DNA from 2 places in the Mycoplasma sp. P36-A1 genome. Region 1 is predicted to be linked to the other one. Evidence: a T-box and tRNA genes for the amino acid it is inferred to sense, from the RefSeq annotation. Region 1 holds a T-box; the other holds one or more tRNA genes.
What was found. The T-box of region 1 lies ahead of asnS (asparagine--tRNA ligase). A T-box ahead of a tRNA ligase gene usually reads a tRNA of that ligase, here a tRNA-Asn.
Positions count from the first base shown of each region.

Region 1 (17,322 bases):
AAACATGGCAAGAGTAAAAGGTGGAAACGTCGCAAGAAATAGACGTAAAAAAGTATTAAAACTTGCAAAAGGTTATTATGGATCAAAAAGCAAGCTTTATAGAACAGCAAATGAGCAGGTAATGAAATCATTACAATATGCTTTTAGAGATAGAAAACAACTAAAAAGAAACATGAGAAGATTATGGATTGCAAGAATCAATGCAGCAGCAAGAATGCATGATATTTCATATTCAAGATTAACTCATGGTTTAAAATTAGCTGGAATTGAAATCAATAGAAAAATGCTTTCAGAAATGGCTATTCACGATGAAAAAGGTTTTGAAATTATTGTAAACCAAGCTAAAGATGCATTAGAAGGAAAAACTACAGTAACTGTAGAAGAAACTGCTGTTGCAACTGAAAGTTTAGAAGATAAAACTGTCGTAGAATTAAGAGCTATGGCTAAAGAAGCAGGTAAAACTGGTTATTCTGCAATGAAAAAAGAAGAATTAATCGATTTACTTAAATAATTAATCAGGCTAAAATACGGTTGTATTTTAGCTTTTTTTTAATTAAAAATTATGAATAGGAGAAAATACAATGGAAATAAATTTAGAAAAAATTAAACCAATACAAGCTGATTTAGATCAAAAAATTGCAGCTATACATAATGTTAACAACCATGATACTAAATCAAAAAGAATATTAGCTTTTTTAGTAGAATTAGGTGAACTAGCAAATGAAACAAGAACATTCAAATATTGGTCTTTAAAAGATGCTTCAGCTAAAGAAGTAATATTAGAAGAATATGTTGATGGAATACATTTTTTAGTATCATTAGCAAATGATCTTGATATACAATTAGATTTTAATGTTGAAAATGATAAACAATCATTAACTCAACAATTTATAAAAGTATTCACATTAGCAACAAATTTAAATGATAATTTTAACAATGAGAACATTCATAAATTATTTGAACAGTATATTAAAGTAGCAATTAGTCTAAACTTTACTAAAGATGATATTATAAATGCCTATATGGAAAAGAATAAAACAAACCACCAAAGACAAGCAGATGGTTATTAATGGATAGTTTTAAACATCGTAATTATTATGTTGTAATAGATAAAAAATCAAAAAATAAAAATACTTATATTAGAATGAAAACAGATGGCTCACTATTAATTACAACACCTTATCATACTAACAAAGAGCAGTTACTACCATTTATAGATCAATATATAGATAGGATAGAAAATAAGTATGATTTAGAAAAAATGAAAAAGAGTGGCTACCAAAATAATGATATTATAAACTATCTTGACAATCAATATACTATCCAAGTGAAAAAAACAAATGGTAACCAAATAGCATTTATAGAAAAAGAATACTTATATATAATGGTAAAGGATATCAACGATAAAGAAGTAATTAACAAACTAGTTGATAAGTTTATGGTTGAATCTGCAAAAAAAATATTAGAAAAAAGATTTTTTGAGATAGTACAGTCTTTTCAACACATTGATTTTTTACCGAAATTAAAAGTGCGAAAGATGATTTCAAAGTATGGAACATGTTATTATAAAAGAAATGAAGTAGTATTATCTTCTATGTTACTTCATTATGATCAAGAGTGTATTGATTATGTAATAGTGCATGAATTAGCACACTTTATCATACCAAATCATTCAAAAAAGTTTTATAACTTAGTAAGTATTTATTTACCAAATTATAAAAATGCTGAAAATAAACTTAAAAATTTGAAAAGATAGTCTGTTTAATCTTACATTTTTTTAATGTTCACTGTATTTATTTGAACTAAAAGAATAAATAAGGTAAAATATTTAAAGAAACAGGGGGATTAGATGGATAAAAAAACAAAAAGAAATTTTGCGATTATAGTAGCTATTACATTTGTAGTAATGGTATTTTCATTTAAGAATGATTATGAGAATATTATTAAAATGTTTTCAAATATAAATATATTTTGGTTTATCATTGCCCTAGTTATAATGATAATGTACAACTTACTTGATGCTTATTTTATATATTATTATTGTCGAAGATTTGATAAAAACTATACGTTTAGAAATGCTATTGATGCTCAACAAACAGGGGCTTTCTTTAGCGCAATTACGCCGTTTGCAAGTGGTGGACAATTTGCACAAGTATTATTGTTTACTAAACAAAAAGTACCTTCAAACAGATCAGCTAGTATGTTAATGTTAAGTTTTATATCTTGGCAAAGTGTATTAGTAATTTTTGGAGCTTTAGCATTACTATTTAACTATGCTAAACTATCAGTAACATTTGATGCAATATTTAATTTAGTATTCTTAGGTTTTTTCATAAACTTGGTAGTTATAGTAGGACTGTTTTTAACAGCTTTTTCAGAAAAATTTCATCGCTTTATATTTGGAACAATCATTCCTTTTTTAGGAAAGATTAAAATTCTAAAAAATGTAGAAGAAAAAAAGAATTCTGCCAAAATATGGTTACAACTATTTAGAGATGAATTTAATACTTTACTATTACATAAAGATATAATGATACACAGAGTTGGTATAGATACCTTAAAAATATTTACTTTTTATTCAATTCCATTTTTTGCAGCTAAAGCATTAAACTTACATTTAGATCCCTCACAACTAATGAATATAATCATATTAACAGCTTTTGTCTTTATGATTGCATCATTTATTCCACTACCTGGAGCAGCAGGAGGAACTGAAGGAACATTTATGTTATTATTAGGGCCAGTGTTTGGAGTTGCCACAACATCAGTAATGTTATTATGGCGTTTTCTAACATATTACTTAGTAATGATAGTAGGCTTTGTGATATTTGCTAATGTAAAAGAATTGAAAAAGGGAGTTGAAGATTAATGAGAGTAGCAATCTTTACAGATACATATTCTCCTGATATCAATGGTGTAGTTACATCAGTTCGTATTCTAGAAGAAGAGCTCAAGAAAAATAAACACGAGGTCTATATAGTAACTTCATCAAACAATACAAGAATCACAAGAGAAGGTAACTTAATTAAATTACCTGGAATATCAATAAAAAAATTATATGGTTATAACCTTTCAGGATTCTATTCAAGAAATGTTATTCAATATTTACATAATTTAGATTTAAACATTATTCATGCTCACACAGAATATGGTGTGGGTATTTTTGCACGTATAGCTGCAAGACAATTAGATATACCATTAGTGTATACCTATCATACAATGTATGAAGATTATACTCATTATGTAACCAAATATACTAACGGACATTTTGAAAAACCTTTAAAAAAGTTAATAGATACAGGAACAAAGTTTTATGCTGATAATACAACAGAATTAATAGTACCATCATTTAAAACGGCAGATGCCTTGTTAAGATATGGAGTAAATAATACAATAAATGTAATCCCTACTGGAATAGATCTATCAAAATTTAAAAAAGACTTATATACAGAAGAACAATTACAAGAAGTAAGAAATGCATATAATATAAAAAAAGATGATTTTGTAGTAATCAATATAGGAAGAATAGCACCAGAAAAGAATACAGATGAAATAGTGAAAGCATTTATTGAAATAAAAAAACAAAATATAAATAATGTAAAGTTACTGATAGTTGGAGATGGACCAAGTTTAGAAACCATAAAAAAAATGATAGTAGATAATAAACTTGAAGAAATAGTATATACAGTAGGAAAAGTAGTTCATGAAAAAGTAGCAATGATGTATCAATGTGCAAATGTTTTTGTTTCAACATCAACATCAGAAACACAAGGATTAACATTTATTGAAGCTATGGCCTCAGGATTGCCAGTTATTTGTCGTTATGATAAAAACTTAGAAAGTTTAGTTATTGAAGACAAAACTGGTTATTATATTGATAGTTATAATGAATTAGCCTCAAAAATACTTCAATTATCAAATATAGATAAACAAACATATGAAAAACTAGTAGAAAATGCATTAAATAAATCAACAGAATATTCAAGTGAACTATTTTATAAACAAATAATGGTGGTGTATAACAATGCAATCAGAAATCTTAGAAGTAAAAAAATCAAAAATAATAACATACAAAATAAAATCGCTATCAAAAACAAAAAGATTTTATAAGTTAGAAATAGAAAATCATGAAACAATAATTGTTAATGAAGATGATATTTTTGAGTTTAAATTATATAAAGATCAAGAAATTTCTAGTACAGATTATGAAATACTAAAAGAAAAAGGAATATACTATCAAGTCTTAGAATATGCAGTTGATATTACAAGCAAACGTTTTATTACTAGTAAAATGTTGCAAGATAAATTAGAAAACAAACAATATGATAAAGATATAATAATACAAGTAGTCCAATATTTAAAGAAAATAAAACTACTTGATGATAAAGCCTTTCAAGAATCATATATAGCTCAAAAAGTTAGAGAGGGTTATGGACCACTTTATATAAAAAATAAATTATATGAAAAAGGTATTAATACAAATATCAAGCTAACTGAACAACAACAAAAAGAGATATTAGAAAAAAAATATGTAAGTGGTTTTTATAAGAGTAAGAACAAAAGAGAATACAATCAAAAATTTATCAATAAAATGAAAACACAAGGCTTTGATATGTCAATAATAAAACAAACATTATATCAAATTGATGAAGAAGAAGATTTAGAAAATTTAGATAAAGATGCAAGACAACTTTACAAGAAATATGCAAATAAGTATACAGGATATAAGCTTAAATCAAATATATATGCAAAATTATATCAAAAAGGTTATGATAAAAATAGTATACTGCAAAAAATAGAGGAGTTAATAGAAAATGAAATACATTAATGAATTTGCTGAAGGAGATAAAATAGAAGATATCTACTTAATATCAAATTTAGTAAAAGGAAAAACAACATCAGGAAATGATTATTTAAGCCTTAAATTACAAGATAAAACAAATGAAATCGATAGTAAATTATGGCAAATTAATAAAGAATTATTAGATACAATAAAAACAGGAATGTTTATAAAAGTAAAAGCTAATGTTATTGATTATCGAGATAATTTACAGTTAAAATTAGAAAAAATTGAAATAGTAGATTCTGCAACAATCGATATGAGTAACTACATTAAAACAGCTGTATTATCAAAAGAGGAAATGCATCAATTACTACAACACTTCATCTCAGAAATTAATGATGAAGTAATACAAAAACTTGTAAAAGCAATGTTGAATAAATACCATGAAAATCTATTTGATTATCCAGCAGCTTCTAAAAATCACCATGCATATCATGGTGGCTTAGCATACCATACAGTTTCAATGCTTAAACTTGCAAGTGCATTAAAAAAACTTTATCCTCAAATAAACAAAGATTATTTATATGCTGGAATAATAATGCATGATTTAGGAAAAATAGAAGAGCTTAGTGGAGTTGTAGCAACAGAATATACAATAAAAGGTAAGTTATTAGGACATATATCAATAGTACATTCAGAACTATTATGCATTGCTAAAGCATTTAAAGTTGAAGACTTAGAACAAACAATGATCTTAGAACATATGATACTATCACATCATGGAAAATTAGAATATGGTTCTCCAGTCTTACCAATGACAAGAGAAGCAGAACTTATAAACTATATAGATAATATAGATGCTAGAATGGACACTTTAGATAAAGTATATGAATCAATAGATCCAGGAACATTTAGTCCTAGAGTCTTTCCATTAGAAAACAGATCTTTTTATAAATATAAAGAAAATAAATAAACAAAATAAGAATAAGTAAAAGTGAGTTCACACAGAACTCACTTTTTTGTCTTATAGTAAATCAAAGAAACTATTATTTAAAATATAGTGCTAATTATAAGAAACAGATTAAAGTATAATGTTAAAATAAAAAAGAACAAATATAAATAATGGAGGGATTATAATGAATTATTACATAGTAGAATATGACTATACTGATGATGTAGTAGAAATTTTAGAAAGATTAATGTGTGAATCAATTAAAGATGCAGATCAAAATAAGTTTATGAAAGATGGTCAAGCAATGATAAATGCTATAAATGAATTACTACAAGCAGGAATAGCAAATGAAAATGAGAGAAAACAAGTAGTAGCAATCAAAGAGGCAATTGCAAAACATTTAGACTATTTAAATAGGTATATTAAAATAAATAAAATACTACTATTTGGTCCAAAATTAACAGAGTTTGGGAGTTTTGTTATAATTAAAATGGATAATGAAAATGATTTAGAAGATTTTCTAAAAGAAGATCCAATGAATAAAGTAAAATTATTAACTTGTAAGACACATCCAATAAGTATAACAAATGGTCTTCAAGAAATCATGAATTGGGCTCAAATAAACAATTAAGAAAAAAGATAATAACAAAAAGGCATAGTATTTTCTAAAATTAGTACTTTTTGTTATACTAAACATATAAAGTAAAGGAGATGGATACATGAAATATGACTTTGATAAAGTAATAGATCGACATAACACCTATAGTACAAAATGGGATTTTATGAACACATTAGATCAAAGAGCAGAAAAAGATACCTTACCAATGTGGATTGCAGATATGGATTTTGAAATAGCTTCTCCAATATCAAATGCAATTAAAGACTATTTAAAACTGAATTTACTAGGATATAGTATGCCAACAGATCGCTTAAATGAAGCAATACTAACCTATTATAAACGAAGATTTGATTGGGATATCTTAAAAGATAGTATTTGCTTTTCACCAGCAATATTACCAGCAATTTCAAATTTAATTCAACTTCTAACTGATGAACAAGAAGGAGTTATAATACAATCACCAGTATATACACCTTTTTTTAATCTCATTAAAGGAAATAATCGAGTTGTAGCAAACAATAAACTTATATTAAAAGATGGAAGTTATCAAATGGACTTAGTAGATTTAAGAAAACTTGCTAGTAAGGGTGAAAATAAAGTAATACTGTTGTGTTCACCACATAATCCAGTAGGTCGAGTTTGGTCAAAAGATGATTTAGCTGAAGTAATAAGAATAGCAAGAGTAACTAATACTTATTTAATAGTAGATGAAATACATTGTGATTTAATAAGAGAAAATGAAAAACATAATCCAATATTTAATGTTGTAAAACATCAAGATAGAAATCAAATAATAAGTTTAATTTCACCATCAAAATCATTTAATATACCAGGATTATCAACAGCATTTGCTATAATTGAAGATGAAAAATTACGAAATAGGTTTAATACCATGAATAAAATGAGTAAAGGATTAGGTGGTATGCAACCATTAAGTATAGTTGGTACTATTGCAGCTTATGAACAAGGTGATGAGTGGCTAAATCAACTGCTAGTATATCTAGATGAAAATTTTAAAATGTTTAAAGAAGAAATAGAAAAAGCACTGCCAAAAGCAAAGATAAATATAGCTCAAGGAACTTATTTAGGATGGCTAGACTTAAGCGCTTATGGAAGCAATGAAGTAGTTTTAGAAAAGCTTATAGAAAAAGGTAAAATATTATTACAAGATGGAACTTTATTTGGTTTAGGTGGAGAAGGCTATTTTAGAATAAACTTAGCAACATCTAAAACAACCATTAAAGAAAGTATATATAGAATTACAAAAGCATTAAAATAAAAGATCGGAGAGATAAATATGATAAATAACAATGATGGAATGATTAACCAAAGCCCAAACGAGGACTATGTAGATAGTTCAAAAATACCAAATGATCAAAATGCATGTTCAAATGTTACAAATGACTCAGTGCCACTACCAAATATTGATGATGTAGAGCCAACAGCAGGTCAAGTCTCATCAACAGTAGATGAAATTGCTAGATCAAAAGCAAAGAGTGTTTCAAAACCAACATTTACCAATACTGAATCAGATTTAACAGGTGATGATCAGTTATTCGACTCACCAAATGATGATTATGTAGATAGTTCAAAAATTCCAAATGATCAAAATGCATGTTCAAATCAAACAAGCGATAGTAGTCCAATTGGAAACATTAACAAATTATAAGATGTAGTGTATAATAAGGCTAGCTAAAACTAGCCTTTTAAATATTTAAGAAATAGGGGAGAATTATGGATTACATAAAAAAACAATTAATTGAAGAGATGACATGTGTAAAAATAAAACAGGAGTTTAAAAATTCAGAAATCTATGATTTACAATTAATAACACAAGGATATTATCGTATAATGATAGCAGTAGACTTTGATAATGGACTAGTAGATATAAAAAGTAATATCAAAGAAATAAATAATGAAACTTTATTTGAAATAGAAGTAGAAGATGATGAAGGATTAGAAGCAATATTAACACAAGCAGACTTTATATTTTCTAATTTTATCTTTTTACAACTGTTTAATGATGATGTTGAAATCATGGTAGCATGTGAATATCTAGATATAAAAGAGTATGAAAATATAGTAATAAAAGCAGCCAATGAATTTAATCAATATATTAATGCAATCGAAGTAGATGAAAACCATGATTTAGAATATCATCTATCAAAAATGGATGATATCAAAGGTCATCAGTTACATGATACAATACAAAGTACAAATGAAAAAATTGATGATATTTTCATCGAATCACTATTAGAAGCTGAACCATTTTCATAGTATAAGAGTTGCAAATATCAAATCAATATGATAAAATATCGACAAGACTAAGAAGGAAAGTCTACAATTAGTATATTCTTGTAAAGCGATTCTGAAGCTGGTGAAAGTCAGAAAAGAATTAATTGTAGGTAACGCTCCAGAGTTTGTTTTTTGAACTAGAGTAGAAAGACACGTTAGCAACGTTACAGCTTTAGAGCGCACTTAGAAAATACTAAGTGAATTAGGATGGTACCGCGAATAAATTAATTCGTTCCTAAATTAATTTTGGGTGCCTTTTTTATTTTGGAAAACAAACCTAAAAATTTAACATAAAATAAAATAAACAGGAGGTTATTATATGATTGATAACTACATAGCAGAGCAGGCATTAATTAGTGATTTATATGAAGAAATAGCTAGCTTAGAATCAAAAACACTAGAAGAATTAGATATAATTACACTACAAGGTTGGATTAGAACTAATAGAGATAATGGGAAAATTGGATTTATTGAATTGAATGATGGAACACAATTTAAAGGTGCTCAAATCGTTTATAATGCAGATACATTAGAAGATTATGATACAGTATCAAAATATCGTACAGGGGCAGGAATCAGTGTAACTGGAAAATTAGTTTTAACACCAGATTCAAAACAACCATTTGAAGTTCACGCTGAAAAGATCGTTCTAGAAGCAGGTTGTAGTGAAGATTACCCATTACAAAAGAAAAGACATTCACTAGAATTTTTAAGAGAAATTCCACATTTACGTCCAAGAACAAATACATTTATGGCCGTAATGAGAATTAGATCTGCTTTATCAATGGCAATTCATGAATTTTATCAATCACAAGGGTTTGTTTATGTTCATGCACCAATCATTACATCAAATGATGCTGAAGGAGCAGGAGAAGCATTCACAGTAACAACTAGAACTGATGGCGATTATGAAAAAGATTTCTTTGGTAAGAAAACATCACTTTCAGTATCTGGACAATTGCATGTAGAAGCATATGCTCTTGCATTTAGAGATACTTATACATTTGGACCAACATTTAGAGCAGAATACTCAAACACAAGTCGTCACGCTTCAGAATTTTGGATGATTGAACCTGAAATAGCATTTGCAGATTTAGGAGATAACATGGATTTAATTGAAGATATGGTAAGATATTGCATTGAGTATGTCTTAAAAGCATGTCCTCAAGAAATGGATTTCTGTGAACAATTTGTTGAAAAAGGAATAAAAGAAAAACTACAAGCTATTGTAGATTCTGAATTTAGAAGAATGACATATACAGAAGCAATAGATATATTACTTAAATCAGGAAAAGAATTTGAATATCCAGTAGAATGGGGTATTGACTTACAATCAGAACATGAAAGATATATTGCAGAACAAATAGTTAATGGACCAGTGTTCTTAACTGATTATCCAAAAGATATCAAAGCATTTTATATGAGATTAAATGAAGACAACAAAACAGTTGCTGCATGTGACTTACTAGTTCCAGGTATTGGAGAATTAGTAGGAGGATCTCAACGTGAAGAAAGATATGATAATCTACTAAAAAGAATGGAAGAAATGAGCATTCCTGTTGAAGGAATGGAATGGTATTTAGACTTAAGAAAATATGGTGGAGTAAAACACTCAGGATTTGGATTAGGATTTGAAAGATTCTTAATGTATATTACAGGAGTTTCAAACATTAGAGATGTAATACCATACCCAAGAACACCAAGAAACTGCCTATTCTAAAATAATAAATATAATTTTATCTAAAAAGGAATTAACAAAAGTTAATTCTTTTTTTTGACATCTATAAAAGCAATTATACAAAATATTGTAATTATTATAATTTAAGTATAGAATAATAACATAAATAAATATCAAAAAGTATAAAAGCTTAGCATCTTATTAAACATTAATATAAAAATATGCTATTCTAAGTAAAAGTATTAAAAGGAGAAAATCAATGAACATAAATTTAAATATAAATATAACACCACAAGAAAGTATCGTTATTTTACCAGCTAACTCAGGTAAAATAATAATAAATAATGAAGCAAAGTTTGATAAAGAAACAAATGATTTAGCTTTAATACTACTCTATGATGGTAACAGACTAGATAAAATGCAACTATCTCGAGACTTTAAAGAGAATGATGTTCAAGACATAAGTAAAATAGTTACAATAATACCACCAAGTAAAATAGAAACATTAAAATTAATCGAATTACTAGAACAAGGTGGAATACATAGACGAGTAATTTCAGATGCACGATTATTAGCTTTTGAAGCAATGTTAGAGCTAATAATGAATACATTAGGATTAAGTTTAGTAGTAACTAAAAAAACAATACCATACAAAGGAAAAGCAGTTCATCGTTGGAATAAAGCTATTGCAGATGAAGTTTTTTATGTAGATCATAATAACAGTAAAGCAACAGTAACATGGCCAACAAGAAGTAAAATGGTAATTAAAGCAGGAGCTACTTTAAGTTTAGACATACCTCTTAATAAAGATGGAAGTGCACGAATGGATGCACGAATGACAAGTCAATTAAGAGATGAAAACAAAAATAAAATAAAAGGAAATAAAACCATCGAAGATGTAATATTAAAAAGTGTTAATGAAGTAGGACTGTTTTTATATTATGGTAATACTAATAGTTGGTTAGTCTTAAAAACAAAAGATAATAAAACAATTAATGAATTAAGTTTAGTAAACAGCAAATAATAATTCAAATTAAATCATACACACATTAAATATAAATAAAGAATATTAACTAAATAAGCTTTATAGTGTATAATATTAACTTGAAGGATTGATAAGATGAAGAAAATAGAAAATATAATAGCAACTATATTAATTAAGTTAACATTTTATCTAACTTATTTGTTGCCAGTTAATAAAAATAAAGTAGCAATAATATCATATTTTAATCAAGACTACAATTTAGAATTTAATAAAATAGTAGAAATATTAAATGCCAATAAAGTAATAGTCAAAAGTGATTTACATAAATTTAATAGTAGTTTAAAAGGAAAGTTTCTATACTTATTTAGTTTTATACATCAAACATATTTGTTTAATACCGCTAAAGTAATTGTAGTAGATGGGAATAGTTTTGTTCATCGTACTATTAATAAAAAGAAGAATGTTCACATAATGCAAGTGTGGCATGCAACAGGTGCCATAAAAAAATTTGGTGAAGAAACAGAAAATAGAAGATATAAGATAAAAGCTTATGATTCAATAATAGTAGGTTCAGAATACTTCAAAGCAATATTTGCAAAAGCTTTAGCGACACCATTAGAAAATGTTAAAGCACTTGGAGTTAGTAAAACAGATTACTTATTTGATCAAGATTTTATAAATGATAGTCAGTATACATTTTATAAAAAATACCCTAAATTAATTAACAAAAAAATAGTACTATATGCACCAACCTTTAGAGGTGATGGTATTGATGATATGAAGTTTGTTAATAAGGATATTAAACAACTACAAAAGCAATTACCAAGCCAATATCAATTAATAGTAAGACTACATCCCCTAATAAAAGAAAAAGTAAATGACTTTATGATGTGTGATGAGTTTAATTTATATACTATGCTTAGTGTAAGTGATATAATAATCTCAGATTACTCAGCACTAATCTATGATGCAGCTATTTTAAATAAACATATAATAATGTATTTAGATGATTTAGAAGAATATAAAAAAACACGTGGCCTAAGTGTGAATATAGATGATTTTTCATTTATAAAAAGCTACACTATAAAAGAAGTAATACACAGTATTACAAATTATAAAATTAATAATGAAAAGAACGTTAAATTTATAAACGAATATTTAGATAAAATAGATGGTTTAAGTAGCCAAAGAATTGCTAAATATATCCTAGAACTTTTGAAAGAAGGTAATTAATAAATGAGAATCAGCAAAAATACCAAAATACTATTTGGAGTATTAACAATATTAATTCTAGCTTTGACATTTACTGAAGTTAAATCAGTTTATGATGCAACTAAAGTAACAAAAAGCACAGAAGCTGAAAAAACATCATTAGAAATTGGACCATACTCAGTCAGTATTACACAATCTGAATATGAAAAATTAATACAAAGTGAATTAACAACAGCATTAGAATCTAAAAAAAATAAAGATATTGTCAATAGTGTTACAAAATATTTTATATCTGACTACTTCTCATTAAGAGATAAACCTAATTTTAATAGTGTAGGTGGAACAGGTTTTGTATTTTCAAAAGTAAAAAAACAATTTACTAAAAATGCAATAAGCGGTTATTACATGGATCTAGAGCAATATAAAAATACTTATGGAGCAGAGAACTTACCACTTGTTAATAAAGTTACAATAGTTAAAACAACTAAAGTAAATAAAACTAAAGTTGCAACATCAGAAACTAAAACTACAAAAGTTGGTGGAGTATATGATGTACAAGTAAAATGGACATATGAGGCCAATGAAAAACTTAGTACTAAATCAATAATAAAAAAAGCAAAAGTAAGACTTGTAAGCAATCCAGAAACAAAAGTATGGTATGTTTATGATATAGAAGCTATTGCATAAATATGACTTATAAAAAAAGGCTCTTTGTCAAATAGGGTGGAATTTTACAATTTGATACATGAGTTAGAACAGGATATAACAGAAATGTTATATCCTTTTTTTTATGCTTTTTCTATACAATTAATAATTCTTGTATCATTATTCTAGTTTTTAATCTTTCAAATCTTCTAAACCCGCAAGATATTGTTTTTAACTTCTTGAATTTAGATATTGTACCTTCTATTATTCCATTATTATACTCAACATCGAAACTATCTTTAATATATTCGTAATACTTAATAAAGGTAGATATACAAGTTTTAATTTTATCTGAAGCTAATTTATTAGGCTGATCAATTGTTTTCTTAAACATTTCCATATTATTGTATTTTAAAGAAAATAGTAAATCTTGATATATTTCATAATTATTTTTAAAGTCCTCATTATTCTCGATTAAATAATTTATAATTGCTTTATTGTTTATAAACTTATAATTAAAGGTTGCATGCTTAAACATCACTTCTGAAAGATTCTCTTTTAACTGTAATATAGGTTTCCAAAAATTTTTGAACTTATTTCTGTTTTTTTCATCTGCATTCATAATTGCAACTCTAGTTTTATTAAAGGCTCTAGTTAAATTCTGATAAATATGAAATCTATCTAATATTATTTTAGCATTAGTAAAGACATTTTTAATGATTTCAATATAAGGTGTATACATATCAATTACAATATATTCAACATTATCAATAGCTTCTTTTGTATAGTAGCTAAAATAGTTCTCTAAGTAAGCTTTTTGTCTGTTTTCTACGATATCTAGTAGCTTTCTTTTTTCACCATCCATAATAACAAAGGACATATTGCCATCAGCATCTTTAGTAGATTTAAACTCATCAAAATGAAGTACTTTTGGTAAATAGGATTTAATAGTAGTAGATTTAGCAGCCTCTGCATAAGTATCTAATACTCTAAAAACAGTATGAGTAGATACATTGTGATCTTGAGCAATATAAGTACAAGTAAGCATACTAGTTAATTTAAGAGCAATTAGATATTTAACTTTATTAGAAATAAAACATCCAGGATTTGTTAGAGTATTAGCAGGAATAAAAGTTTTATTACATTCCATACATTTGTAACGAGTTTTAGTAAGCTTTAAATAAGCATCAAAACCAGAAACCATAGGTAATTTAATAAGAGATACTTTTTTATTATGTACATAAAATTTATTATGAACTTTATTACATTTAGGGCAAACATTATCATTAAAAAATAGAATTCCATAAAACACTTTAGAAATATTATCTTTAATTTTTTCATCTTGAAATTTATATATATTAATATTGGAGTCATTAATTCCAATAATTTCTTTTAATTCTTTATTGTTTTTATTAATTATGTTATTATTAATCATGACATTTATCTCCTTAATTTAGTTTTGTCGCTTAAATTATAACAAAGATAAATGTCTTTTTCTTTATATTAACAATTTAAGGGTGGATAACATTTCAAGTAATACTTGAATTTGTTATTCCACCCTATAAATTATAGAACCTAAAAAAAGACTTCTTCATTGAATTCTTTTTTTTATACAAAACATAGATTATAATGAATATATTTTGAGTATAGCTTTAAATATAATAATGTGTTATCTTATATTTAGAAGATTAATAATCTAAGTATTAAAAAGAAATGGAATAGGTGATATATATGAGAGATGAAAGAATAAATAAAGTTGCTAAAATGTTAGTAGAATATTCAGTTAGCATACAACCTGATGAAATAGTGAGAATCATGGCATATGATTTTGAATCAAAGCCATTAGTTAAAGAACTTATAAAAGAAATATATAACAAAGGTGGAATACCAGTTGCAGAATTCATTGATGAAGAAGTTGCTTCATTACAAATGCAACATGCTAGTGAAAAAAGAATTAATACATTAGCTAAATGGGAAATGCAAAAAACAAAAGATATGGATGCATATATCCTAATAAGAGGAAAGAGTAATGAGTATGAGATGAATAAAGTTCCTCAAGAAATAATTCAAAAAAATGCTTTAGCAAATAAAGAAGCACAACATATAAGAGTAAATGAAAGAAAGTGGGTACTACTTAACTACCCAACTAATATGTTTGCTAACAATGCTAAAATGGGCTTTGATGAATACCAAGACTTCTTCTATGATGTAATGCTAGTAGATTATCCAAAAATGTATGAAAATGCAAAACCATTAAAAGAATTGATGGATAAAACAGATAAAGTAAGAATTGAAAGTGATACTACTAATTTGACTTTTTCAATAAAAGGAATAAACAGTGTTATATGCGCTGGTAGCAATAATGTTCCAGATGGTGAAGTGTTTACAGCTCCAGTAAAAGATTCAGTGAATGGACATGTACAATACAATACCATTACATCAGCAAGTGGGGTAGAGTTTAAAAATGTTTATTTAGAAGTTAAGGATGGAAAAATAATTAAAGCAACTAGTGAAACAAATAATGATAAAATTGAAAGTGTATTTAATACAGATGAAGGAGCACGTTATTTTGGAGAGTTTGCTTTAGGATTAAATCCTAAAATAAATAAACCAGTAGGTGATATTTTATTTGATGAAAAAATCTATGGAAGTTTTCATTTAACACCAGGCCAAGCATATGAAGATGCTAATAATGGAAATAACTCAGCAATTCATTGGGATTTAGTTTGTATTCAAACACCAGAACATGGTGGAGGAAAAATCTATTTTGATGATGAATTAGTGCGAGAAAACGGCGATTTTGTTAAAAATGAGTTAAAATCATTAAATAAATAACAGTTTTATTGCAAGATGTCCAAATATGTTATAGAATATAAGTGTCTTAGATATCAAATCTAAAGTAAAGTTTCCCTCAATTTCTTTACTTTAATATATTATTCCCATAGTCTAAGACGTTCTCATTTTTAATTATTTTAAACTGCTTGTTTACAAGCGAAAAAAGAAACAGCTTTTTGTGAACTGACACCCGTCAAGTAGACAGTGTAAATAATTAAATTCTTAACATTGCAATATAGCTTAAACACAAGTTGTTTGAGTTATATTGTTTTTTCTATCTATATTTTCCCAGTATTTAACCACTTTAGGATTTGGAACGATTGGATAAGTTACAACCACTAAATTATTTTTAATCTGATCTAAAGCTTCATTTCTAACTTCTATTGGTGTTTTATAGTTAAATCTAGGTTGTAATCTTATATTATTATAGAAGTATATGTGTTCAATAATATAATCTTTTAACTCAGATATACTATTTGCTTTATTGTAATCTACCATTTCAGTTTTTAGTATTGCCCAGAATTTCTCGATTGGACCATTATCTATACACCTTCCAACTCGTGACATACTTTGTACCATGTTTTGATCTTCCAACATTCTTTTAAATGCTTTTGATGTGAACTGATAACCTCTATCGCTATGAAACATAGCTTTAGAATTAGGGTTATTATTTATTGCTTCTCTATATGCATCGAATACTAATATATTATCGTTTCTTTCGGATATTTGATATCCAACTATTGTATTATCAAACAAATCTATAATAGCTGCCAAATATAGTTTTAATCCTGTTGATGATATTTTAAACTCAGTAACATCACAACACCATTTTTCATTTGGTAAATTAGTGCTAAAATCTCTGTTCATAATATTTTGTGCAACTACTTCAGGAGTACTTCTAATATATTTTGGTTTAGAGCTCTTTCTAATTTTTGCCTGAAGGTTTGATATTTTCATAATACGATATATTCTTTTAGGATTATAATTTGCGCAAAATTCTCTATTAACCATTGCACACATTATTCTATAACCAAATATATATTTATATTCCTCTTGTTTTTGCTTAATAAACTTATAGATTTCTATATTTTCTATATCTTGCTTTGATTCTGATCTTTTTAACCATTTGTAATAACTACTTCTATTTAGTTTTAATATTTTACAAGTAAATTTAATACTAATTCCTTCACTATAAAATGCCTTTACTAATTCATATTCTATTTCATTTTTCGGCGTGAAAGTAACACGCTCCTTTCTTTCTCTTCTAGCTTTTTTAGAATTTTATTCTCTAGTTCTTTCAATTCCAATTCTCTTTTTA
Region 1 covers NZ_CP168083.1:1,293,831-1,311,152, reverse strand. The annotation lists partial or broken gene rplT (50S ribosomal protein L20) at 5-355, shown strand; gene ACD762_RS06340 (Rho termination factor N-terminal domain-containing protein) at 329-511, shown strand; gene ACD762_RS06335 (dUTP diphosphatase) at 582-1,070, shown strand; gene ACD762_RS06330 (M48 family metallopeptidase) at 1,070-1,756, shown strand; gene ACD762_RS06325 (lysylphosphatidylglycerol synthase transmembrane domain-containing protein) at 1,850-2,869, shown strand; gene ACD762_RS06320 (glycosyltransferase) at 2,869-4,110, shown strand; gene ACD762_RS06315 (RecX family transcriptional regulator) at 4,025-4,828, shown strand; gene ACD762_RS06310 (3'-5' exoribonuclease YhaM family protein) at 4,815-5,756, shown strand; gene ACD762_RS06305 (YciI family protein) at 5,920-6,366, shown strand; gene ACD762_RS06300 (MalY/PatB family protein) at 6,455-7,633, shown strand; gene ACD762_RS06295 (hypothetical protein) at 7,652-8,023, shown strand; gene ACD762_RS06290 (hypothetical protein) at 8,089-8,631, shown strand; T-box leader at 8,672-8,889, shown strand; gene asnS (asparagine--tRNA ligase) at 8,969-10,369, shown strand; gene ACD762_RS06280 (hypothetical protein) at 10,587-11,351, shown strand; gene ACD762_RS06275 (CDP-glycerol glycerophosphotransferase family protein) at 11,448-12,545, shown strand; gene ACD762_RS06270 (hypothetical protein) at 12,549-13,211, shown strand; gene ACD762_RS06265 (ISL3 family transposase) at 13,324-14,604, opposite strand; gene ACD762_RS06260 (aminopeptidase) at 14,901-16,004, shown strand; gene ACD762_RS06255 (IS3 family transposase) at 16,245-17,186, opposite strand; gene ACD762_RS06250 (helix-turn-helix domain-containing protein) at 17,222-17,322, opposite strand, start outside.

Region 2 (17,322 bases), 890 kb from region 1:
CAAGAAGTATTAGAAAGACTAATTGATAAAAGTAATCAACCAATAAATGATTTTTTCAATTCTAAAGGAGTACTGTTTAAAGAATTAGAATTGAAAGATAAAATACCAGAGTTAAACGATGAAGAAAAAGTAGAACTATTATTATCAAATGGAAAATTAATAAAAAGACCAATTATTGAAGATAGAGATAAAATAATAATCGGATTTAGACCCTAAAAGGGTCTATTTTTATTATTTAGCAATATATTACTATAAATACTCAACGATGTAATAATAAATTATCATTGACAATAAAATATTATCATGATAGTATGTTGTTATAAAATAACTTTTAGGAGGATTAACATGAAATACATAGCAGAACCATTTAGAATTAAAATGGTAGAGAATATTAAAATGCTTACTAAAGAAGAAAGAATTGAAAGAATTAAAGAGGCAAAATATAATTTATTTAACTTAAGATCTGAAGATGTATACATCGATTTATTAACAGATAGTGGAACAAATGCCATGTCATCAGAACAATGGGAAGGTGTAATGCGCGGAGATGAAGCATATGCTGGAGGTAAATCATATTTCAAATTACTTGAAGCTGCCCAAGATATATTTAAGTATAAATATATTCAACCAGTGCACCAAGGAAGAGCTGCAGAACATGTTTTATTTGGTTTATTATTACATAGTGGTAATATCTCAATTTCTAACATGCACTTTGATACTACAAGAGCACATGTTGAAATTGCAGGAGCTAGAGCTATTGATTGTGTTGTAGCAGAAGCAAAAGATCCTAAAAAAAGAGCTCCATTCAAAGGTAATATGGACAATGTAAAACTAGAAAAACTTATATTAGAACACGGTGCTGAAAATGTTGGTTTAATCATTACAACAATAACAAATAACTCAGCTGGAGGACAACCGGTTTCAATAGCAAATATAAAAGAAACTAGTGAACTGTGTAAAAAATATGGTATAAGATACTGTATAGATGCTGCTAGATATGCAGAAAATGCCTATTTTATAAAACAAAGAGAAGAAGGATATCAAGATAAAAGTATTAAAGAAATTGTAGCAGAAACATTCTCATATGCTGAAATGTTTACAATGAGTGCTAAAAAAGACACTATAGTAAATATGGGAGGATTACTAGGAATTAAGGATGATGAAGAATTATTTTTAAAAGCAAAAGCAAGAACTATTTCATTTGAAGGATTCACTACATATGGAGGTCTTTCAGGTAGAGATATAGAGGCATTAGCAATAGGATTATATGAAGGACTAAACGAAGATTTCTTAAGATATAGAATTGGCCAAGTAGAATATCTTGCAGCTCAATTAGATGAACAAGGAATTTCATATCAATCTCCAGCTGGCGGTCACGGAATATTTGTTGATGCAAGAGAAATGTTTCCACATATTCCATATAATGAGTTTCCAGGACAAGCCCTAGCTATCGAACTATATATTGAAGCAGGTATTAGAACTTGTGATATTGGTTCTTATATGCTTGGAAATGATCCAGATACAGGAGTACAGTTAAAATCAGAGTTTGACTTTACAAGATTTGCGATACCACGAAGAGTATATACACAAGCCCACATAGATGTAATGGCAAATGCATTAATTGCAATAAAAGCAAGAGCCAATACAGTAACAGGATACAAAATAACTTGGGAACCACCAATATTAAGACATTTCCAAGCACACTTAGCACCAATTAAGTAATGCAAAAAGAACTGCACTAAAAAGCAGTTCTTTTTTTTCTAATTGCAAATAAAAATGGTATAATAAAAAAAGGTGATAAAATGAACGAAGTGATGAAAAGTTATATAAAATTAGTAGACTTTTTAGCATCAATGTTAGGACCAAATTATGAAATAGTTCTACACGATGCACAAAAAGAAAATGTACCAATAATTGCAATAGCAAACTCACATATAACAGGAAGAAAAATAAATGATAGTGCTACAATGTTTGCACTAAAAGTAATAGCATCAAAACAGTATAAAGATAATGATTACATGTCAAATCATGATGCAGTATCAAAAGATAAAAAGCCATTAAGATCATCAATGTTCTTTATTAAAGATAACAACAAATTATTAGGGCTTTTATGTATTAACTTTGATGATAGTCAATTTGTCGATCTAGCAAAATCAATGTTAGAATTAGTACATCCTAATGAAATAATAAAAAAACGAAATGAACAAGTTAAACAAAGTGAAGATATAAGTGAGACAATGATAGAAACAATTCAAAAAACAATTGAAGAATACTTTCTTGCAAACAGCATAATTGCTACACACAAGCAAAAAGCACAGTTTCATAATCTAATATTACAATTAACACAAGATAATAGAATAGAAGTAATAGAATTATTAAATGAAAAAGGAATATTTATGCTTAAAGGCGCAGTAAATGAAGTAGCAAGTATATTAGAAGTATCTGAACCAACAATATATCGATACTTAAGTAAAGTAAAAGATAACAGTCTTATTTAGACTGTTTCTTTTTTTGTTTATTTGATATAATTAATAAATGAGGTGAGAATATGGATTATGAAAGATTAACTCCAATGATGAAACAATACATGGAAATTAAAAATAAATATCAAGACGCCATTTTATTCTATCGATTAGGCGATTTTTATGAAATGTTTTTTGAAGATGCACTAACTGCATCAAAAGTATTAGAGATAGCCTTAACAGGACGTTCAGCAGGATTAGAAGAAAAAATACCAATGTGTGGTGTACCTTTTCATGCAAGCGAATCATATATCAAAAAACTAATAAATAATGGCTTTAAAGTAGCTATATGTGAGCAACTAGAAGCTCCTAGTAAAGGAGTAAAAATAGTAAAAAGAGATGTCGTTAAAATAATAACACCAGGAACAGATTTAAATATTGAAAATAATGATTACAACTATCTTATGTCAATAAGTAATGATCAACAATACTATTACATAGCATTAGCTGATATTAGCACAGGTAAGTTAAAAGCTCTAAAGACAAATATAGACCAACAAAGTTTATATGAACAAATAAAAAACTATCAAATAAAAGAAATAGTAGTAAATGAAAACTTTCAAACAAATGTTTTTAATGACCTATTAAAAACAAATAAAGTCTTAATATCACTAGTAAAAGATAGCATTGAATATAAAAATAAAATACTGAGTTCAATTCATTTAGAATATCAAAATGTATTTAAACAATTACTTAAATACATCGAAGGTATGCAGATGGAAACAATAAACTACTACTTAGAAGTAGAGTATCAAGATAATAAACATATGCAGTTAGACTTTTCAAGTAAATTCTCACTAGAATTAACATCAACTATAAAAAACAATGAAAAATATGGAACCCTTTTTTGGTATTTAGATAAAACAAAAACAGCAATGGGATCAAGATTGCTAAAAGAATACATAGAAAACCCATTAATAGATAGAACATTAATAGAAGAAAGACAACTATTTGTTTCAGCATTATTAAACAATTTTATGAATACTGAAATGATAGCTACCTATTTAAAAAATGTTTATGACATTGCAAGAATAGCAAGTAAATTAGACCTATTAACTACAACACCAAAAGATTTATTGTGGCTAGCAAACTCACTAGAACAAGCTACAAAAATAAAAGTAGAATTAGAAATGATAGAAGATAAACAAATAGAAAATTACCTAGAAGATTATGATGATTTAACAGATTTAAAAGATCTGATAAAAGCAACAATATCTGAAGAAATATTAGAAGGCAATAGTCAAGTAATAATAAAAAATAATATAAATGAACAATTAGATGAATACCGAAAAGTATTACAAGAAAGTACAGAATGGTTAATTAACTTTGAACAAAGACAAAAAGAATTAACAAATATCAAAAATCTAAAAGTTAAATACAATAAAGTATTTGGCTATTACATAGAAGTTTCAAATGCAAATAAAGATTTAATAAAAGAAGAACATGGTTATATAAGAAAACAGACATTAGCTAATGCAGAACGTTATATTAACAGTGAACTTAAAGAACAAGAATCATTAATATTAAATGCTTCTGAAAATCTAACAAACCTAGAAAATGAAATATTTAATGCCTTTAAAAAAAATATCCAACCACAAACTAAAAGACTACAATTGCTATCTTCAAAACTAGCATATTTAGATGTAATGTATGCATTATATAATATTTCAAATCAATATGGATTTACAAAACCAATATTTAACAATCAAAAAAATATCGAGATAAAAGAATCATTTCATCCAATAATAAAGGCAATTGATACAGACAATAGCTTTGTAAATAATGATTATTATTTAAATGTTGAAGAAAACATAATGTTGATAACAGGACCAAATATGGGTGGAAAATCAACATACATGAGACAACTTGCATTAATAGTAATAATGTTTCAAATAGGATGCTATGTTCCAGCAGAGCATGCAAGCTTAACAATCTTTGATAAAATATTTACTCGTATAGGTTCTAATGATGATCTATTAGAAGGCCAATCAACATTTATGGTAGAGATGTTAGAAGCAAGTAATGCCATAAATAATACAACAGATAATAGCTTAATATTATTCGATGAACTAGGTAGAGGAACAGCAACATACGATGGAATGTCACTTGCTTATGCAATGATAGAACATCTAGCATTAAACTCACAAGCCAAAGTACTGTTTTCAACCCATTATCATGAACTTACAAAACTTGCCGATAGCTATAAACAAGTCATTAATTATCATGCTAGTGTTGTTGAAGACTTTCAAAACATTACCTTTACATACAAGATAAAACCAGGACATATTGCTAAATCATATGGTATCCATGTAGCTAAACTAGCTCATCTTCCTGAAAATATAATAAAAAGATCATATGAAATACTAAATAGTTTAGAACAGACAAAAGACTTAGAAATAGAAGTGAATCCAATAGAAAAAATAAATGAAAATAGTAATACATATTCAGATTATACACCATTAAAAAATGAAATAGCTAACTTAAACATTAATGAAATCACACCAATACAAGCACTAACAATATTAGACACATTGAAAAAGAAGGTTGATAATTATGAGTAAAATAAAAGTTATGAGTTTTGATCTTGCTTCTAAAATAGCAGCAGGTGAAGTAGTAGAAAACCAATCTAGTGTTGTTAAAGAATTAATAGAAAATGCCATAGATGCAAACGCTAATAAAATAACAATAAATCTAATAGATAGTGGAATACAGTTAATAGAAGTAACCGACAATGGTAGTGGAATGGATAAAGAAGATATATTACTATCAGTAAAAGAACATGCAACTAGTAAAATAACAAATGAATATGAACTATTTAATATAGAAACATTAGGATTTAGAGGAGAAGCCTTAGCAAGTATAAAAGCAGTATCAAAGCTAAAAATAAGTTCTAATAATGGCAGCGAAACAGGTTATACATATGATGTATTCACCGATAGTATAAATGCTGGATATGATGTTAAAGGTAGTAAAATAAGTGTTTATAATCTATTTTATAATGTACCAGCTCGTTTTAAATATTTAGATTCTACTCAAAAAGAATTATCAAAAATAGTAGAAATAGTAACAAGATTTGCTCTTGCAAATACTCATATAGCATTTGTCTTAATAAATGATAATAAAACATTAATAAATACAAATGGAAATAAAGATATGTTACAAATCATAAATAATATATACTCATTAGATGTTGCTAAAAGTATGATAAAAATAAATAAAACAGATAATGACTTTAACATAACAGGATATATATCAGATAAAGAAACTACAAGATCAAATAAGAAAAATATCTATGTTTATATTAATAATAGACTAGTCTTTAATAAAGAACTAAGTAATTCAGTAATTGCAGGTTATGATGACTATTTAATGGAAAAAAGATATCCAATAGCATTTATAAATATTACATGCGATTTTCAATTAATTGATGTAAATGTTCATCCAGCTAAATTAGAAGTAAGAATATCTAAAGTAGATCAGTTAAAAGAGACTATAATAAATACAATTAAAGAAACATTTAACATTGCAAGAAAACAATTTATAACAAAAGAAAAAATAATACAACCAACTCTAAATTTTACATACGAAATAGAAGATAATATATCTGAAAAAGAACTAACTAGCTTTAATGAAACAAGAGATATGAATATTCAAGAAGAAAAAGATATACTAAAAGAAGTTGATAATGTAAAAATAAATTTAGTTGATAAACAAACAAGTGAACAAACCTTAAATATTGATAAGCCAATCTTAAACATAACAGATACAACTAATAAAGACTATTCATTAAAAGAAGACCTAGAAGAAGCAGTAGTTAAAGAAATAGAAACAGCATATGTAAGCTTTAGTGCAATAGGTCAGTTTGATGGATCATATATCTTAGCACAAAACCAAAGTGGCTTACACATAATAGATCAACATGCTGCAATGGAAAGAATAAATTATGAAAATAAACTAAAGAAAATAAATGATCCTTTAGAATTTCAAGAATTAGTAGTACCAATAGTAATACCACTAACATTTTCGCAAAAGTTAAAAATATTAGAAGTTAGTGATAAATTATTCAGTATAGGCATTAAAATTGAAGAAAGTGCTACAAACGATTTAATCATAAGAGAAGTACCATTATGGATAGATATTAATAATGCAAATCTTCAAATACAAAACGCTATAGAGCATATTCTAGAATTAAATAAAGTAAGCATCAAAGATATTAGTAAAGAAGGTTTGATATTAGCTTCATGTAAAATGTCACTAAAAGCAAATACCAGACTAGATATTAAAGAACAACAACAGCTTTTAGATAAATTAGTGACAACACCAAACTATGATAGATGCCCACATGGAAGACCAATCATAATAACAATGAGTAAATATGAAGTTGAAAAAATGTTTAAAAGAATAATCTAAAAAGTCGTATAAATATCATCTTTCTACTATAAACTTTAGTTGTTAAAGATATCACTATACACAAAGTAATAAGCACAATAAAAACCGCATAAGCGGTTTTTATTATACATATTATTCAGATTGCCATCCTTTAGTTACATCAACCCATTCTACATATTTAGAGGTATTTTCTAAATCAGGAATAGAAATTCTAATTGCACTATTACTAGAGCCACAAGCAGGATAAACATAATCAAAACGTTTTAATGAAATATCTAAATAAACAGCAACTCCATCATTTAAAGCAAAAGGACAGACACCACCTGCTGCTTGACCTAATAGTTCAAAAGTATCATCACGATTAAGCATACTACCTTTTTCATGAAAGTGATGACGATATTTTTTATTATCAACACTAGCATCGCCAGCCATTACAACAACAATTATTTTATCTTGTTTCTTTAATTTAAAAGATAAAGTTTTAGCAATATGTGATGCCTTACATTTACAAGCAATTGCTGCAAGCTCAACACTAGAACTAGCAACATCAAATTCCATAATATCGTTTTTTAAACCATAATCATCTAAGTATAACTTAACTTTGTCTAAAGAACTCATATAAACAACTCCTTAATTCACAAATGTGAATATTATAATGATATCATTATAATCCTCATTTCTAGTTAATGCAAGAATATCATATGAATAATCTATGAAAATAAAAAAAGACTTCATAAGAAGTCATATTATAATTATTACTCTAGATTTAATCTTTTTTCTAAAGTAATTTTTGTTATAAAGTAATAAGCAATAGTTGGAATTGCAGAAATAACAACTAATCCCCAAATAACAGTATTTATTACTAATTGTTCAGACATATTAGTCGAAAAATTAAAGGAATAACTAAGACCTTCAATTAAATATACTCCAAAGACTAAAGCAATTGATAATATTGTATTGATAATAATAGCATATAAAATACTAAATAAAATTTTATTACGATCTTTTGCATGTCCTAATACTAAAGCAGTATACACAAAAGCTTGAAAGTAGACACACGTAATAAGAAATAATACAATTAGTCCAATTATAAAAGGAATAAAGCTAAAGCCTAAATAATTAATATTATCATTTAATTCTCTAATTGCAGTACTTGTTAGACTAAAAATATTAGATGATGAAAATATAGTAGATAAAATTACTGTAACAATAGAAGATATTATAAGCATTAATGAGCTACTTATATATTTAGATAAAACAAGAGTTCCTTTAGTTATTGGTAGAGTATTTGTTAAGTATCCTTGATCTTTTAAAACATTAGTATAAAAACGTTTAATAACAGCTACAAGAGTTACAATATTAATAGTAATTAGCATAATTACAGAAAAAATAATAACTAAAGTAACAATAATTTTAATGAATAAATTCTCACTATCAATAAAATTCATAAATATCGCTGCCATAATACAAGAAATAAATGTAATAAGATAAATAAAGCTTGTATCTTTAATCATTGATTTCATATCATATTTAATTAATTTAATCAACATATCTAAATTCCTCCCTAAATATTTTATCAATAGATTTTCCATGTTTAATTCTTAATTCATCGGCACTATCATGCGTTAGAATTTTACCTTCAGAAATAAAGATAACCTCATCTAGAATATTTTCAATATCAGCAATTAAATGAGTACATATTAACATAGAAGCCTCATTATCAAAGTTTTGAATAATCATATCTAAAATAAAATCTCTAGAAGCAGGATCTACACCACCTAGTGGTTCATCTAAGATGTATAACATAGCTTGTCTTGACATAACCAAAGCTAATTGAACTTTTTCCCTAGTACCCTTAGATAATTCTTTTATTTTATCATTTACATCAACTTTCATAGTTCTAAGCATATGTAAACATTTCTCTTTATTAAAATCTTCATAAAAATCTACAAATAATTCAACACATTCAATTACATTATAGCTTTCATCTAAATATGTTCTTTCAGGTAAGTATGATAATATTTTAGCACTTTCAACACCAGGTGCTATTCCATTTACCAATATTCGACCACTATTTTGTTGAAGAAGTCCATTAATCAATTTGATTATAGTAGTTTTCCCAGAACCATTAGAACCTAAAAGACCAATTATTTTTCCTTTTTCCAAAGTTAGATTCAAATCACTTAATACAATATGTGAACCATAACTTTTACTTACATTTTCTATTTTAACTAAACTCATATTATGCCTCCTTCAATTCTTCTTCAATGATATTTAATATATCATTTTGATCGTACCCTAAATTTTGCATTTTCTTTAAAAATTCTAAAACATATTCTTTTGCTAAATGATTTCTTAATTCCATAATAGTATGTTCATCCTCCGTTACAAATTTCCCGTTAGTTCTTTCAGTAGTAATTAAATCCAAAGTTTCTAATTCAGTAAATGCTTTGGAAACAGTATTTGGATTAATAGTTGCAATAGTTGCAAGCTCTCTGACAGAAGGTAATTTACTTCCTGCAGGATAATCCTTAATAGCTATCTTTATCATCAGCTGGTTAACCAATTGTTTATACAAAGGACTAGAATTATCAAAGTTAAACTCCATATGTACACCTCCTGTTGTGTTACTGTATTAACTGTATGATACAATAATACAACATAGTTATACATTTTGTCAACAAAAATTGTACATAATACTTTTTAATCATTTTTTTTGCTATAATCTTATCTAAGAAAGAAAGAGGGATTATAACACATGAGCAAATTAATTAATCTAGTATTAAGCGAACAAGTATTTAAATTCGGTTTAAAAGTAAATGTAGTAGCAATAGTAAATGATAATGATGAATTCATGTTAGTAGATAGCGGATTTGTAGGTAGTTATGATAGTTTAATAGAACAATTAGATAACAATAAACTATTAATAAATAATTTAAAGGGAATTATTGTCACACATCAAGATCATGATCATATCGCAAATCTAGCATATTTAAAAAAATTAAATCCAAGTATAGAAATATATTCAAGTAAAATAGAAAAACCTTACTTAGATGGTAGTAAAGAAAATCTTAGAATAAAACCACTATATAATAGAATTGATTACACTGATCCATTAAAAAAAATTGGTATTGATGAACAAATCTCAATGATAAGTAGCATACCAACAGTAGAAGTAGATAAAGTAGTCGAAGATAATCAAGTAATCGACTTTGCAAACGGTTTAACTATTATTTTAACACCAGGCCACATGCCAGGGCATTTATGTGTGTTAGTCAATGAATTGAAAACACTTATTGCAGGTGATATGTTTACAGTTGAAAAAAAACAATTGCTACTTGCACGTAGAGATTTCTCCTTAAATTATGAAGATGTAATTAAAAGCACAAAAAAATTACTTAATTATAACTTTGATAAAATAATTGCATATCATGGTGGAGAATATAATCAAGATGTAAAACAAACAATAAAAGAGCTGTTAAAAAAAGAAGCAAAAAATAATTTATAATAATTATAAAAAACACTTGTGTTATGTAATTATAACTGTTATAATTAAGTTGCGAAGGTGATAAGAAGCATTTCGCGATTTATTATTTCATTTGTTCAATAGAATCAGTTATCTAATATTCTCCCGAAAAAATATATGTACTGATTCAACCAAAGTGAGTTATCTTAAAGATAGTTCACTTTTTTTTATTTATCAATAGACACATATAAATCATTTAAGTATATAAAGTATGTTCTTTGTATCATTTTATACAACGATAACGTATAATATATTAGACAAGAGATTAGGTTTTCTGTCAGTTTTTTTTGTCTTAAAACCTAAAATGCAGTAGAAATATATGATAAAAAGGAGCTGAAATATATTATATGAAAAATGATAAAATAATTGTAAAAGGTGCAAGAGTAAACAACCTTAAAAATATAGATGTTGAAATACCAAGATCAAAACTAGTTGTTATGACAGGTTTAAGTGGTAGTGGTAAAAGTTCTTTAGCTTTTGATACAATATATGCAGAAGGACAAAGAAGATATATGGATAGTCTTAGTGCATATGCAAGACAATTTTTAGGAAATAGTGAAAAGCCAGATGTAGATTTAATAGAAGGTTTATCACCAGCAATTTCAATAGAACAAAAAACAACACATAATAACCCACGTTCTACAATTGGAACTGTAACCGAAATATATGATTACTTAAGATTATTGTATGCTAGAATAGGCCATGTATATTGTCCTATTCATCATCATGAAATTTCAGCAATGACAATTAAACAAATGATTACTAAACTATATGAAGAAGTACCACTTAAAAGTAAATTACAACTACTAGCTCCAGTAGCTAGCTATCAAAAAGGTACTCATAAAGATCTGATTGCTAAACTAATGAGTGATGGTTTTGTAAGAGCTTTTATTGATGGTGAATCAATGCTATTAGAAGATGTGCAAGAATTAGATAAAAATAAAAAACATAATATTGAGGTTGTAGTAGACCGAATAGTTTTAAAAGAAGACAGTTCAGAAAGACTATATGATTCAATAGAAATAGCTTTAAAATTAAGCAAAGGTGTAGTTCAAATTGAACGTGGAAATGATGAAGAAGGAAACCCTTTAAACAGATTACAATACTCAGAAAACTTTGCTTGCACTATTTGTGGTTTTTCAATTCCCAATTTAGAACCAAGACTATTTTCATTTAACAGTCCACTAGGAGCATGTCATACATGTAAAGGATTAGGTGTTGTTTTTGAAGCAGATATTGATTTAATAATAGATGAACCAGAAAAATCAATAAATAAAGGTGGAATTAAATACTATCGTAATATTATTCACAAAGATAATTTAGATACACAAAAATTTAAAGCCCTATGTAACGCTTACAAAATAGATTTGGATAAACCGTTAAATAAAATGAGTAAAAAAGAAATGAATATTATTCTAAATGGTAGTGATAAACCAATTACATATACTTTGTATTCTTCAAGTGGTACCTATAATAGAGTAGAATATATAGAAGGTGTAAAAACATTAATTGAAAGACGATATGCAACAACTGAAAGCGAAGGATCAAAAGCTTGGTATAGTGGATTTATGGCAGAAGCAGTTTGTCCTGAATGTAATGGATCAAGATTATCAAAAGAAGCTTTAAGTGTAGAAGTAGGCGGAAAAAATATTTATGAATTTACTTTAATGCCAGTAGATGAAGCTTTAGAGTTTGTAAAAGATTTAGCAAATCATTTAAATAAAAATGAAGTAGAAATATCAAAACTAGTCCTAAAAGAACTAAACAGCCGTTTAACATTTTTGATGAATGTTGGTTTAGAATACTTAAACTTAGCTCGAACTGCAGGAACGTTAAGTGGTGGAGAAGCTCAAAGAATTAGACTAGCTACACAAATAGGATCAGCTCTAACAGGTGTTTTATATGTTTTAGATGAACCTAGTATAGGACTTCATCAAAGAGATAATGAAAAACTAATTGCAACATTAAGAGGGATGCAACAATTAGGAAATACTATGATAGTTGTTGAACATGATGAAGATACAATGAAAGAAGCAGATTATATAATTGATATTGGTCCAGGAGCAGGAGAACATGGTGGAGAAATTGTTGCTGCAGGAACATATGATGAAATAGTTGCCAACAAAAATAGTATTACAGGTCAATACCTATCAAAAGAAAAATATATTCCTTTACCTAAAACAAGAAAAAAAGGTAATGGTAACTTCTTAGAAGTAAGAGGTGCAAAAGAAAATAATTTAAAGAATATAAATGCTAAATTTCCACTTGGAGCCATGACAATAGTAACAGGAGTCTCTGGTGGTGGTAAATCAACTTTAGTAAATGAGATATTATATAAATCAATTGCTAATAAACTATATAAAAATAAGCAAAAGCCAGGATTACATAAAGAAATAAAAGGATTAGAAAATATCGATAAAGTAATAGAAATATCTCAAGATCCAATTGGTAGAACACCAAGATCAAACCCAGCTACATATACAAGCGTATTTGATGACATAAGAGATTTATATGCACTATCAAAAGAAGCAAAAGCTAGAGGTTATCAAAAAGGTCGTTTTAGTTTTAATACTAAAGGTGGACGTTGTGAAGCCTGTCAAGGAGATGGAGTAATTAAAATAGCAATGCACTTTTTACCAGATGTTTATGTAGTATGTGAAGAATGTGGTGGAAAACGTTATAATGATGAAACCCTTCAAGTTACATTTAAAGATAAAAACATTGCAGATGTACTAGCCATGACAGTAGATGAAGCTTGTGACTTTTTTACAAGTATTCCTAAAATAAAACGTAAATTAGATACCCTACAAGAAGTGGGATTAGGATATATAAAACTAGGTCAAAGTGCAACAACTTTATCAGGTGGAGAAGCACAAAGAATTAAACTAGCTACTGAACTTCAAAAAAGAGCTACAGGTAAAACAGTATATATTTTAGATGAACCAACAACAGGATTACATATTGATGATGTATCAAGATTAATAAAAGTACTACAAAAAATAGTAGATAATGGTGATACAGTTATAATAATTGAACATAATTTAGATGTTATAAAAGTAGCTGATTACATTATTGATCTAGGTCCTGAAGGTGGTAAAAAAGGTGGTAGTATTGTTGCAAAAGGAACTCCAGAACAAGTAATAAAAGTTAAAGAAAGTTATACTGGACAATTTTTGAAACCAATTATAGAAGATGACAAACTAAATAATAGAATAGAATAATAAAATAAAAACAAAAAAGCTTCTATAAACAAAAAATGTTAATAGAAGCTTTTATAATTGACTGTAGTAGTCAATGTAAAGTAAAAATAAAAGGAGACAAATTTAGAATGTCTAAACTACAAGCAGTGCATAATTACCAAATATGCTTATCATTGTTTGAAAATAAATAGTATTGTGCCCTAATACAATACTATTTAAGATGTGTATACCTGTTTTATTAACAGATAGAATAATACAAGATAATAAAAGAAGTTTTTATTTATAATGAAAAGTTAGATAGATTGCTTATTTACAATGATATTGATTGTCTTAAAAACTCAGATTTAAAATTATATTTTTATGTTTTTTCATAGCAAGACGCCAAACTAACAAATGAAAATTATATCATAAAACGATAATAAAGCATCTTTTTACTAAATTTGTGTACTCCTAGTCACATTATACATTATTTTAGTCTACAAATGTATAAAAAAATAATATATATTTAAAATAGACATAAATTATAATAATTATAGATAATTGGTATATAAATATGATTAAAAATATAGAATATATATATATAATAGTTGCTTAAAATAAATAATAGCTAAAATATGAAACTTTTGTAAAAATTTGTCGAAAAAGTATTGCACATTAAAAATATAAATGTTATTATATAACAGTCCTGAAACAAGGGATAAACAAGCAATAGAAAATCATTAGTGGCCCGTTGGTGAAGCGGTTTAACACACATGCCTTTCACGCATGCATCCACGGGTTCGAATCCCGTACGGGTCACCATTAAAAATTTCTATAATTGCTAAAAACAAATAAATATAGTATAATCATTCTATCAACGCCTGAGTAGCTCAGCGGTAGAGCAATCGGCTGTTAACCGATCGGTCGTAGGTTCAATCCCTACCTCAGGCGCCATTTTTATTGGCCCGTTGGTGAAGCGGTTTAACACACATGCCTTTCACGCATGCATCCACGGGTTCGAATCCCGTACGGGTCACCATTAAAAAATGTACTAGCTTAGAGCTAGTTTTTTTTATGTTCATTATTTTTTTAATATTCAATTAACAATAAAAAAAACATGATAATTAGTATCATGTCTAAATTATATTATAAATAATTTTTGATTATCTTAGAAACATCTATATCACTTTTTCCACTAATGCTTTGACCTTTGCCACCACCTCTAATATCAAAGTCATTTTTAAGTTGATTAAAAACTTTAACAATATCTAAATCACTTGTAGAACTTTTAACTAGAACAAATTGGTAGTTATCATGATTTTTGGCTTGAATCAAAGCAGATACATTATAATCTTGTTTAGCAATTTTTGCAGAAATATTCTTCAAGTCTTTAGAATTACTAACAGAATCAAAAATTACAAATTCATCTTTATCTTTTAATAACTTTTCAATAGCAAGATCATAATAATTAGTTTTCATAATATTATATTCATCAGTTAGTTCTTTATTTTTATCATAAATAGTATTAATATTCTTAATTAAATTATCTTCATTAGATTTAGTTAAAGCATATACCTGTTTCATATTTTCATTCATTTTACTAAAATAATCAACTAATGCTAAACCACAAGTATAAGTTAATTTATAACCTTTACTAGTATTTTCATAATCTAAGATAACTAAAGACTGTATTTTTTTGAGACTTTCAAAGTGTAAGCATCCACAAGCATTATAATCATTCAATGCAACTATATTAGTAATCCTAACAGGATTAGTATATTTAGGATTATCTTTTAGACCATATTTACCTAATTCAGTTTTATCAATATAAAAGATTTCCATGACTGCATCATCAATAATTAATTGATTTGCTTTAGCTGATATTTGTTCAATAATCTGTGGTGTTAAATTATCACCTTCTAAAACAATATCGTAATAGTTATCATGAACATGATGAGATATGGTATTAAAGCCATAATCAAGTTCTAACAATGCAGTTAGTAAATGTTGAGAATCATGTCCTTGAATCATGATAGTTCTATTATGCATATCTACAATTCCATGTACATCATCTTCTAGTTTTTGCGATGTAACATGATAAATCTCATCATCTTTTTTCATTACATGTTCAACTTGTATTCCATTTATAGTACCAATATCATTAGACATTCCGCCACCTTCAGGGTAAAAAGCAGTTTTATCTAAAATAGAATAAAAAAGACCATCTTTTTCAGTTGATTCTAAGACAGTTGCATCAAACTCGTATTCATTAATATTATTGTAATACAAAACTTCAGTTTTCATTTTATCACTCCTATAAAACATATTTTATCTAATGTATAAACAATTAGCAAACTATTTGTGTTTTAGTAGCAAAAAAGACATAAAAAATGATATAATCATTAGACACAGGAGGTAATCAATATGAAATTTAAAAGAGTATTTTTAATCGTATTAGATTCATTAGGCGTAGGAGCAATGCCAGATGCTGCAAAATTTAACGATGTAGGTGCTAATACATTAGAAAGTATATTAAAAGCAAAAGATATAGTAAATATTCCTAATTTACAAAAATTAGGTTTTACTAATTTATCTTCAATAAATAAATATCACACAAATAATCCTAAAGCAGTAGTTGCTAAACTAGCTGAAGAAAGTAATGGAAAAGATACAATGACTGGTCATTGGGAATTTATGGGTATAAAAACAGTTGAACCATTTGTAACATTTACAGAACACGGTTTTCCTAAAGAACTAATAGATGAATTAGAAGAGAAAACAGGTTATAAAGTTATTGGTAACAAAGCTGCAAGTGGTACTGAAATACTAGATGAATTAGGGCCTAGACAAATGAAAACAAAAGAGTTAATAGTTTATACATCAGCTGATTCAGTTTTACAAATTGCAGCACATGAAGATATAATTCCTTTAAAAGAGCTATATAGATGTTGTGAAATAGCTAGAGCTATTACAATGAAGCCAGAATGGTTGCTAGGAAGAGTAATAGCAAGACCATACATAGGAACACCAAACAACTTTAAAAGAACGCCTAATCGACATGATTATGCATTAAAACCACCTAAAGATACAGTATTAGATAATTTAAAAAACTCAGGTTATGAAACAATATCAATAGGTAAAATATATGATATATTTGATGGTAAAGGACTAACAGAATCAAATAAGACAATCTCTAATGATGATGGTATGGACCAAACAATAGCCATGGTTAAAAACCGTGATTTTAAAGGTTTATGTTTTGTAAACCTAGTAGACTTCGATGCTGTTTATGGTCATAGACGTAATGCTAAAGGCTATGCAACAGCATTAGAAGAATTTGATGTGAAACTAAATGAAGTATTAACTAATCTTAAAGATGATGATTTATTAATACTAACAGCAGATCATGGAAATGATCCAAACTTTAGAGGTAGTGATCACACAAGAGAATATGCACCATTTGTAGCATACTATAATAAACTTCAAAAAGGTAAAATGCTACCAGTGATAGAAAGCTTTGCATCAATTGGTGCTACTATTGCTGAAAACTTTGAAGTTGCATTACCAAAAATAGGAGAAGTAATAAATATAGACTAATTAAAAAGCCAAAGAAAAAAATATTCTTTGGCTTTTTTTGTATTATATATCTGTTAAATAAGATATTAATCATCTATATAGATTTATTTTATAAATAGACAAGATTTAT
Region 2 covers NZ_CP168083.1:399,288-416,609, forward strand. The annotation lists gene ACD762_RS01715 (Spx/MgsR family RNA polymerase-binding regulatory protein) at 1-216, shown strand, start outside; gene ACD762_RS01720 (tryptophanase) at 346-1,722, shown strand; gene ACD762_RS01725 (helix-turn-helix transcriptional regulator) at 1,803-2,498, shown strand; gene mutS (DNA mismatch repair protein MutS) at 2,549-5,083, shown strand; gene mutL (DNA mismatch repair endonuclease MutL) at 5,076-6,932, shown strand; gene ACD762_RS01740 (YbaK/EbsC family protein) at 7,044-7,529, opposite strand; gene ACD762_RS01745 (hypothetical protein) at 7,667-8,461, opposite strand; gene ACD762_RS01750 (ABC transporter ATP-binding protein) at 8,451-9,152, opposite strand; gene ACD762_RS01755 (GntR family transcriptional regulator) at 9,154-9,519, opposite strand; gene ACD762_RS01760 (MBL fold metallo-hydrolase) at 9,670-10,419, shown strand; gene uvrA (excinuclease ABC subunit UvrA) at 10,785-13,658, shown strand; tRNA gene ACD762_RS01770 (tRNA-Glu) at 14,362-14,438, shown strand; tRNA gene ACD762_RS01775 (tRNA-Asn) at 14,496-14,570, shown strand; tRNA gene ACD762_RS01780 (tRNA-Glu) at 14,579-14,655, shown strand; gene ACD762_RS01785 (hypothetical protein) at 14,763-15,920, opposite strand; gene ACD762_RS01790 (phosphopentomutase) at 16,041-17,213, shown strand.
Region 2: it encodes a tRNA-Asn, which carries the amino acid that the T-box ahead of asnS (asparagine--tRNA ligase) is inferred to sense. The anticodon was not compared.